Regions from separate parts of the Neorhizobium tunisiense genome, predicted to be linked through region 2. Evidence: riboswitches for the same ligand, from Rfam matches in the RefSeq annotation. Region 2 holds a riboswitch; the other holds the start of a gene.
The links. Region 2 has a riboswitch for S-adenosylmethionine ahead of ABCW43_RS08700 (O-succinylhomoserine sulfhydrylase). Riboswitches for the same ligand answer to the same signal wherever they lie in the genome.

Region 1 (4,407 bases), on a different contig from region 2:
TCCGCCATGGGACTGTTCCTCCGCCAATATGCTTTGCGGCAAACTGCGCGATTTGACGGCAGGCCGCAACGCCGGAGACCGATAAAGTTCCGGGAAAAGCAAAGTCAGCGAGTGAGCATCCGAGTTGCCTGTTCCAGCCCGCCGAGCGTCAGCGGAAACATCCGTTCGGTCATCAGCCGCCGCATCACCCCGATCGAGGTCGTATGGCTCCAATGATCGTCCGGCACCGGATTGAGCCAGACGCAGCGATGGAAGTGATCGGTGACGCGCCTGATCCAGGCCTCGCCCGGTTCCTGGTTCCAGTGCTCCACCGAACCGCCCGTATGGGTGATCTCATAGGGGCTCATCGAGGCATCGCCGACGAAGATCACCTTATAGTCGGCGCCGTAGCTGCGGATCAGGTCGAGCGTCGGCATCCTGTCCGAGCGGCGGCGGTTCTCCTTCCACACGCCTTCATAGAGGCAATTGTGGAAGTAGAAATGTTCCATATGCCTGAACTCGGCCCGCGCCGCCGAAAACAATTCTTCGACGACACGGATATGATCGTCCATCGAGCCGCCGACATCGAAGAGCATCAGGAGCTTGACCGCATTGCGCCGTTCCGGCCGGGTCTGCACGTCGAGATAACCGTGTTCGGCAGTGGATCGGATCGTGCCGGTAAGATCGAACTCCTCGGCCGCCCCTTCCCGCACCCAGCGGCGCAGACGCTTCAGCGCCAGCTTGATGTTGCGGGTACCGAGCTCGACCTTATCGTCGAAATCGGCGAATTCGCGTCTATCCCAGACCTTCACCGCCCGGCGATGGCGGGACTGGTCCTGGCCGATCCGCACCCCTTCCGGATTGTAACCATAAGCCCCGAAGGGCGACGTGCCGCCGGTTCCGATCCATTTCGAGCCGCCCTGATGCCGACCCTTCTGTTCCTCCAGCCGCTTTCGCAGCGTCTCCATCAGTTTTTCGAAACCACCGAGCGACTCGACGAGTTTTTTCTCCTCGTCGGTCAGATGCTTCTCGACGAGCTTGCGCAGCCATTCCTCCGGGATGTTGGCGATATCCAGGCCCGGCTCGCCGGAGACCATCTCCAGTCCGCGGAAATAGGAGGAAAAGACCCGGTCGAACCTGTCGATATGCCGCTCGTCCTTCACCAGCGCGGTGCGGGCGAGGAAATAGAAGGCTTCGACATCGAAATCCGCGATCCCCTCTTCCATGCCTCCAAGAAGGTCCAGGAATTCCCGCAGCGTCACCGGGATTTTGGCTTCTTTCAGGTGAAGGAAGAAAGGGATGAACATCGCGTCGAAACCTATTCGGTGCCGATCTTCTCCAGATCATAAGGGGTCGTCTGGTAGATCTCGTTGATCCAGTTGCCGAACAGAAGATGGGCATGGCTGCGCCACCGGTTCAAGGGCGTCAGCGTATCGTCGTTATGCGGGAAGTAGTTGTGCGGCATCTTGATCGGTACGCCGGCATTAACGTCGCGGAAATATTCGTCCGCCAGCGAGGTGGAGTCGTATTCCACATGGTTGAACATGTAGAGCCGCTTGCCGGCCTTCTCGTGCACCAGGCAGATGCCCATTTCCTCGGATTCCATCAGGATTTCGAGGTTTGGGTTCTTCTCGATGTCGGCGCGGCGGACTTCCGTCCAGCGCGACACCGGCACCTGAAAATCGTCCGAAAAGCCGTTGAGATAGATCGAGGACGGCACGAGATTGCGGTGGCGATAGACGCCGAACGCCTTTTCCTTGAGCTCGTATTTCGGCACGCCATGGAAATGATAGATGGCCGCCATCGCGCCCCAGCAGACATTCATGGTCGAATGCACGTTGGTCGCGGTCCAGTCGAGGATTTGCCTCATCTCGTCCCAATAGGTGACGTCCTCGAAGGCAAGCGTCTCGATCGGGGCGCCGGTGATGATGAAGCCGTCGAACTTGCGGTGCTTCACCTCTTCCCAGGTCTCGTAGAAGGAAAGGAGATGGTCTTCCGACGTGTTCTTCGCCCTGTGGCCGCCGATGCGGATCAGCGAGAACTCGACCTGCAGCGGTGAGGCGCCGACCAGGCGGGCCATCTGCAGCTCGGTCTTGATCTTGTTTGGCATGAGGTTCAAGAGCCCGATCTGCAACGGACGAATGTCCTGCCGCACCGCCATGGTTTCGGTCATCACCCGCACGCCTTCGGAAACGAGCGTGCTGAATGCGGGCAGCGTATCGGGAATCTTGATCGGCATGTCTCAAACCCAACAAAAATAAAAACCGGCAACGATAAAAATCGCAACCGGTCCGTGGGAAGACATCTTCTCGCGGCCCTTTAGCGACTTTTTTAACGTGGCTGCAAGCCGGCCGGCCAAATCACCACGAATTCTGAAAAGCTCAAATACGCCTTGCCATGCCCGGCGTCAATGGGAGCATAATTTACCGCTTACCGCTCCCGCCGCGCCATGAAGGCCATCCGCTCGAACAGATGCACGTCCTGCTCGTTCTTGAGGAGAGCGCCATGCAGCTTCGGCAGCGCGTTCTTGACGTCACCGCGCAGGTCCGAAGGGTCGACGTCGTCGGAGACCAGAAGCCGGATCCAGTCGAGCGCTTCGGAGGTCGAGGGCTTCTTCTTCAGTCCCGGCATCTCGCGGATTTCGTAGAATTGGGTGAGCGCATTGCGCACCAGCGTCTGCTTGATGCCGGGATAATGAACCTCGACGATGCGGGCGAGCGTATCGACATCCGGGAAGCGGATATAGTGGAAGAAACAGCGGCGCAGGAAGGCGTCCGGCAGTTCCTTCTCGTTATTGGAGGTGATGATGACGATCGGCCAGACCTTGGCGCGCACCATTTCGCCGGTCTCGTAGACATGGAATTCCATGCGGTCGAGTTCCTGCAGCAGGTCGTTCGGGAATTCGATATCGGCCTTGTCGATCTCGTCGATCAGCAGGACGAGCTTCCTGTCGGAGGCAAAGGCCTGCCACAGCTTGCCGCGACGGATGTAGTTCGCGACATCGTGGACGCGCTCGTCGCCGAGCTGGCTGTCGCGCAGCCGCGAGACGGCGTCGTATTCGTAAAGCCCCTGCTGCGCCTTCGTGGTGGACTTGATGTTCCACTCGATCAGGTCGAGGCCGAGGGCGGCGGCCACCTGCCGCGCCAGTTCGGTCTTGCCGGTGCCGGGCTCGCCTTTCACCAGCAACGGACGTTCGAGCCGGATCGCAGCGTTGACCGCCACCATCAGATCCTTGTCGGCAATATAGTCCGCTGTACCCTGAAACTGCATCTCGTGATCCTGATCGGTGAACGCGCCGCAAACTAAAAGCTCACCCGTGGCGGTGCAACAGCTTTCCCTTTGTGCCGGCTTTGCGCTATGGGCAATGCGCATGAGCCATTCGACCTTCACCATTCTGCTCGGCGGCAATCTGACCGTCACCGACCGCCTGCGGGACGCGGTTGCCGGCAGCCGCTTCATCGCGGCCGACAGCGGCATGCGGCATGCGTTGGCGCTGGGCGTCACGCCGGAACTCTGGGTCGGCGATTTCGATTCCTCTGATGCCGCGCTGATCGCGCAGTTCCCGGGCGTCGAACGGCAGGCCTTTCCGCCGGCCAAGAACGAGACGGACGGCGAGATCGCCACGGCTGAGGCAATCCGGCGCGGAGCCACGCGACTGATCTTCGCCGGCGCCATGGGCGGCGAGCGCAGCGACCATGCGCTCCAGCACTTTTTTCATGCCATGAGCCTGGCGGAAGGCGGCCTTGACGTCATGCTCGCCGCCGGCGACGAGGAGGCAACCCCTCTCCTCCCCGGCAATGGCAAGACGCTCGACCTGCCCAGGGGTTCGCTCTTTTCCGTCGTCGGTTTTTCAGCCCTCGAAGGGCTCGATATCATCGGCGCACGATATCCGCTCGACAACTTCTCGCTTCCCTTCGGCTCCTCGCGCACCGTCTCCAACGTTGCGGAAGGCCCTGTGGAATTCCATCTAAAGAGCGGCAGGGCCATGATCCTTGCCCGCCCCTACGACTTTACAGGAGCCTGACTTTGGCGCCCCCAATTCTGAAACTTGACGATATTTTCCTGAGCTTCGGCGGCGCGCCGCTGCTTGCCGGCGCCGGCATGCAGGTGGAGCCGGGCGACCGGATCTGCCTCGTCGGCCGCAACGGTTCCGGCAAATCGACGCTGATGAAGATCGCGGCCGGCATGGTCGAGCCCCAGTCGGGCGAGGTGTTCCGCCATCCCTCCTCGACCATCCGCTATCTCGAACAGGCGCCGGATTTCGCCGATTATTCGACAGTGCAGGCCTATGCCGAAGCGGGCCTCGGCCCGGGCGATGATCCCTATCGCGTCACCTATCTGCTCGAACATCTGGGCCTCACCGGCCAGGAACACCCGAACACGCTCTCCGGCGGCGAATCCCGACGCGCAGCGCTTGCCCGCGTCATG
Region 2 (4,407 bases):
GATCGGCGGTGCGCCGAATAGCCCGTCCGCATCGACGTTCCAGCCGGCCCGGCGAAGCACCTCGCCTCTTGCCGCGGCCAGACAGCTGAAGTTGGCTACAGTCGCCCCTGTCACAAAGCCCACGGAAGATTGCGCAGGCAGGCCGAGAACGTCCAGGAGCCATGTGGCTGCCACCTTCTCGAAAGACGCGGCGGCAGGGGACGCGGTGTGATTACCTGCATTCTGCCCCCAGGCGCTGGTGAGGAAGTCTGCCGCCACGCCCATCGGATGCGAGCCGCCGATTACCCAGCCGAAGAAACTCGGCCCCGTCGTTCGGTGCAGCCCCGGCTCTGCCTTTTCCACGAGATGCAGGAGGACCTCCTCCATTGCGAGAGTTTCCTCCTGGAGATCTTCGGCGAGCGTCGCCAGGCATTCCTTGTACTGCAATTGCGGGCGGTGGAGCCGAGGCTCGGCCTGGCGGAAGCCGGCGGCCAGGCGTGCCGCCTCTGCGAAAAGCGTGTCTATGCCCTCAGCCATGGACGGTGCCTCCCTATCATCGCGACTGCGATGGCGGCTCGTGGTGCATGCTGGTTCTAGTTATCGGAACTCTGTGCGGCAGCTTACCATAATATGGGCAGTTCCCTAACCCCACGCTCCATCATCAAATGATGGAGGCGATGACTGTCGCGTTCAGGCAGACGGGATAGCTGGAGCGGGTGAAGGGAATCGAACCCTCGTATTCAGCTTGGGAAGCTGCTGCTCTACCATTGAGCTACACCCGCGTCGGCTCGCAGATTTCCAACAGACGGCTTCGCCTGTCAAGCCGCAGGTGGCGTCAGGCGCGAAAATGCTTCGACAGCTTCAGTCCCTGGGCCTGGTAGTTGGAACCGAGACCTGCGCCGTACATGCCTTCGGGTCTTTCCAGCATGTGTTCGTAGACGAGGCGGCCGACGATCTGGCCGTCTTCGAGGATGAAGGGTACTTCGTGGCTGCGCACTTCGAGCACCGCGCGGCTGCCGCGCCCGCCCGCGGCCTCGTGGCCGAAGCCCGGATCGAAGAAGCCGGCATAATGGACGCGGAATTCGCCGACCAGCGGATCGAAGGGCGTCATCTCGGCCGCATAGAGCGGCGGCACGTGCACCGCCTCGCGCGATACGAGGATGTAGAACTCGTCGGGATCAAGGATCAGTTCGTTGCGGCCGCGGCTGTAAAGCGGTTCCCAGAAATCGAAGATGTCGTGCTGGGCCTTTTTGTCCACATCGACTACGGCCGTGTGGTGCTTGCCGCGATAGCCGATCAGGCCGGCGCTGTCGCCGGAAAGATCGATGGACAAAGCGATGCCGCCGCCGGAGACATTCGGCTTGGCGGATGCAACGAGGGTTTCGCCGTTGTGGAGCTGCAGGAGGTCCGGCTCGCCAAGCAGCGCGTTGCCGACGCGAAAACGGATCTGCGACAGGCGCGAACCGCGGCGCACCACGATCGGGAAAGTACGCGGCGAGATTTCAAGATAGAGAGGCCCGGAGTACCCGGCGGGGATCTTGTCGAATTCCTGGGCATAATCGGTGATGACGCGGGTAAAAATGTCGAGCCGGCCGGTGGAGCTCTTCGGATTGGCGGAAGCGGACATATTGGCCGGCAGGTCGAGCCGTTCCATCAGCGGCACGATGTAGACGCAGCCGGTTTCGAGCACGGCGGCTTCCGAGAGGTCGATCACGTGCAGTTTGAGGCGATCGAGCTTGTCGGAGACGAGGCTCGTCGGGCCCGGCATGAAGCTCGCGCGGACGCGAAAAGCCTTGGCGCCCAGGCGCAGGTCGAGGCTTGCAGGCTGGATCTGGTCCAGATCGAGCTCGCGCTCGGAGATCAGCCGTCCACTGTCGAAAAGCGCCGCGATTGCGCGGTCCGCCAAAATTCCTGTTTCGCGAGCCATCATGTCTCTCTTAAAGTTTTCGAGGCGACAAAACCAAATGCGAGCCATTGACGCAAGCGGGGCGTGGCGCTATGCCACTCTTATCCCGTGGTGATTTGGCCGGTCGGCTTGCAGCCACGTTAAATAAGTGGCTAAAAAGACCGGGTGCGAAACCGGTCTGCTTATGCGACCGGTTTTTTTGTTCTGAATGGGGAACACGCATGACTAACAAATGGCGCCCGGCAACCCAGCTCGTACACGGCGGCACGTTGCGTTCGCAATATGGCGAAACCTCGGAAGCGATCTTCCTCACCCAGGGTTTTGTCTATGACACCTCGGAAGCGGCCGAAGCCCGTTTCAAGGGCGAGACCGACGGTTTCATCTACGCCCGCTACGGCAGCCCGACCAATGACATGTTCGAAAAGCGCATGTGCATGCTGGAAGGCGCCGAAGACGCCCGCGCCACCGCCTCGGGCATGGCTGCCGTCACCGCCGCGATCCTCTGCCAGCTGAAGGCCGGCGACCACATCGTCGCGGCCCGCGCCCTGTTCGGCTCCTGCCGCTGGGTAGTCGAGACGCTCGCTCCGAAATACGGCATCGAATGCACGCTGGTCGATGGCCGCTTCCTGGAAAACTGGGAAAAGGCGATCACCCCGAAGACCAAGGTGTTCTTCCTGGAAAGCCCGACCAACCCGACGCTCGAAGTGGTCGATATCGCCGGCGTCGCCAGGCTCGCCAACCAGGTCGGCGCCAAGGTCGTCGTCGACAACGTGTTTGCGACCCCGCTCTTCCAGAAGCCGCTGGAACTCGGTGCGCATATCGTCGTCTATTCGGCGACTAAGCATATCGACGGCCAGGGCCGTTGCCTTGGTGGTGTCGTGCTGTCCGACAAGGAATGGATCGACGAGAACCTGCACGACTATTTCCGCCATACCGGCCCGGCGATGTCGCCGTTCAACGCCTGGACGCTGCTGAAAGGCATCGAGACCCTGCCACTGCGCGTCAAGCAGCAGACGGAAAGCGCCTCGAAGATCGCCGACTTCCTCGCCGACCAGAAACAGGTCGCGAAGGTCATCTATCCGGGCCGCAAGGACCATCCGCAGGCCGATATCGTCGCCCGGCAGATGAAGGCGGGTTCGACGCTGGTCTGCTTTGAGCTGAAGGGCGGCAAGGACGCGGCCTTCAGGCTTCAGAACGCGCTCGAAATCGTGCGGATCTCCAACAATCTCGGCGACGCCAAGAGCCTGATCACTCATCCGGCGACGACGACGCACAAGAACCTGACCGACGAGGCCCGTGCCGAACTCGGCATCTCGCCCGGCACCGTGCGCCTGTCGGCCGGTATCGAGGACACCGACGACCTGATCGAGGATTTTGCTCAGGCGCTTTCCAAGGCGGGCATGTAAGCGTTCGCTTTTCGAGATAGTGGCCGGGGTGGTGTATGGCATCGGAAATTCACCATCCCGGTTATCCTTAACTTCAACAAATCCTCACACTCGGTTGTTCAAACCGCGAGAATTCTTGACGTTGCGGTCCCTCTGTACAATATCGAAGCAGTGAGAATTGTTGAGGTGTCGCATGTATCGCGCCCGGACAAGAGATATCGATGTCGCCGTCGAACCCTACTATCTGGAGGAGCAATCCAATCCGGAAGAGAGCCGCTATGTCTGGGGATATCGCATCGTCATCGAGAATCATTCGACGCTTACCGTGCAGCTCGTGCATCGCTACTGGCATATTACCGACCAGAACGGCATTGTCGACGAGGTGGACGGGCCGGGGGTCGTGGGCGAGCAGCCGCGGCTGAAGCCGGGCGACAGTTATGAATATTCCTCGGGCTGTCCGCTCGACACACCATCGGGGCTGATGTTCGGCCACTACGACATGCAGACAGATGAAGGCGAGACCTTCGAGGTGACGATCCCGGCCTTTTCGCTGGATTCGCCCGGCCTGATGCGCGTTCTCAACTAGACCGCGCCACCGACGACGACCTTCAGCTTATGGGTTGCGTCGGTTTTTCTATTTGTTGCCCCCTCCCTCCTGCGGCATCCTGTCGTCGTCAAACGGTCTTTGGGAGGAGAACTTGACAACAAGACCCATTCTGCTGGTGGCCTGCGCCTTGCTGGCGCTTGCGACCTTCGCTCCGGCACACGCACAAAACAAAAGCAGTTTCATCGACCAGAAGGACAGGTCGGATTTCGCATCCGCCACCGTCTCGCCGCAGATCGCCTGCGGCATGCTGAACAGCCAGTCATTTGCGGACGTCACGACGCTGAAGGCCAAGCATGTGGCAGGCGTCGGGAACGTGCCGGGCCATTGCCAGGTCACCGGCTATATCCGCCCGCAGGTTCGCTTCGAAATCACCCTGCCGGACAACTGGAACCGGCGGCTCTACATGTTCGGCAATGGCGGCTATGCCGGCGAGGACCTCGCCGCGCCCTCCAGGATAGCGACCCGCAATGCGGCGCTTTCGAAAGGTTTTCTCACCGTCCAGCAGAATACCGGCCATGACGCGGTGACCT

Region 1: linked by a shared signal. The riboswitch ahead of metA (homoserine O-acetyltransferase MetA) and the one ahead of ABCW43_RS08700 (O-succinylhomoserine sulfhydrylase) in region 2 are both predicted to bind S-adenosylmethionine.

The regions. Positions count from the first base shown of each region.
Region 1 is NZ_JBDIUU010000003.1:189,661-194,067, reverse strand. Features, by position in the region: gene ABCW43_RS15020 (aldose epimerase family protein) at 1-8, opposite strand, end outside; gene ABCW43_RS15015 (vWA domain-containing protein) at 105-1,286, opposite strand; gene metA (homoserine O-acetyltransferase MetA) at 1,298-2,218, opposite strand; SAM riboswitch at 2,279-2,356, opposite strand; gene ABCW43_RS15005 (AAA family ATPase) at 2,410-3,249, opposite strand; gene ABCW43_RS15000 (thiamine diphosphokinase) at 3,344-4,003, shown strand; gene ABCW43_RS14995 (ABC-F family ATP-binding cassette domain-containing protein) at 4,006-4,407, shown strand, end outside.
Region 2 is NZ_JBDIUU010000001.1:1,659,439-1,663,845, forward strand. Features, by position in the region: gene ABCW43_RS08685 (pyridoxal phosphate-dependent decarboxylase family protein) at 1-516, opposite strand, end outside; tRNA gene ABCW43_RS08690 (tRNA-Gly) at 688-761, opposite strand; gene ABCW43_RS08695 (2'-deoxycytidine 5'-triphosphate deaminase) at 815-1,909, opposite strand; SAM riboswitch at 1,984-2,062, shown strand; gene ABCW43_RS08700 (O-succinylhomoserine sulfhydrylase) at 2,107-3,291, shown strand; gene apaG (Co2+/Mg2+ efflux facilitator ApaG/CorD) at 3,464-3,856, shown strand; gene ABCW43_RS08710 (tannase/feruloyl esterase family alpha/beta hydrolase) at 3,969-4,407, shown strand, end outside.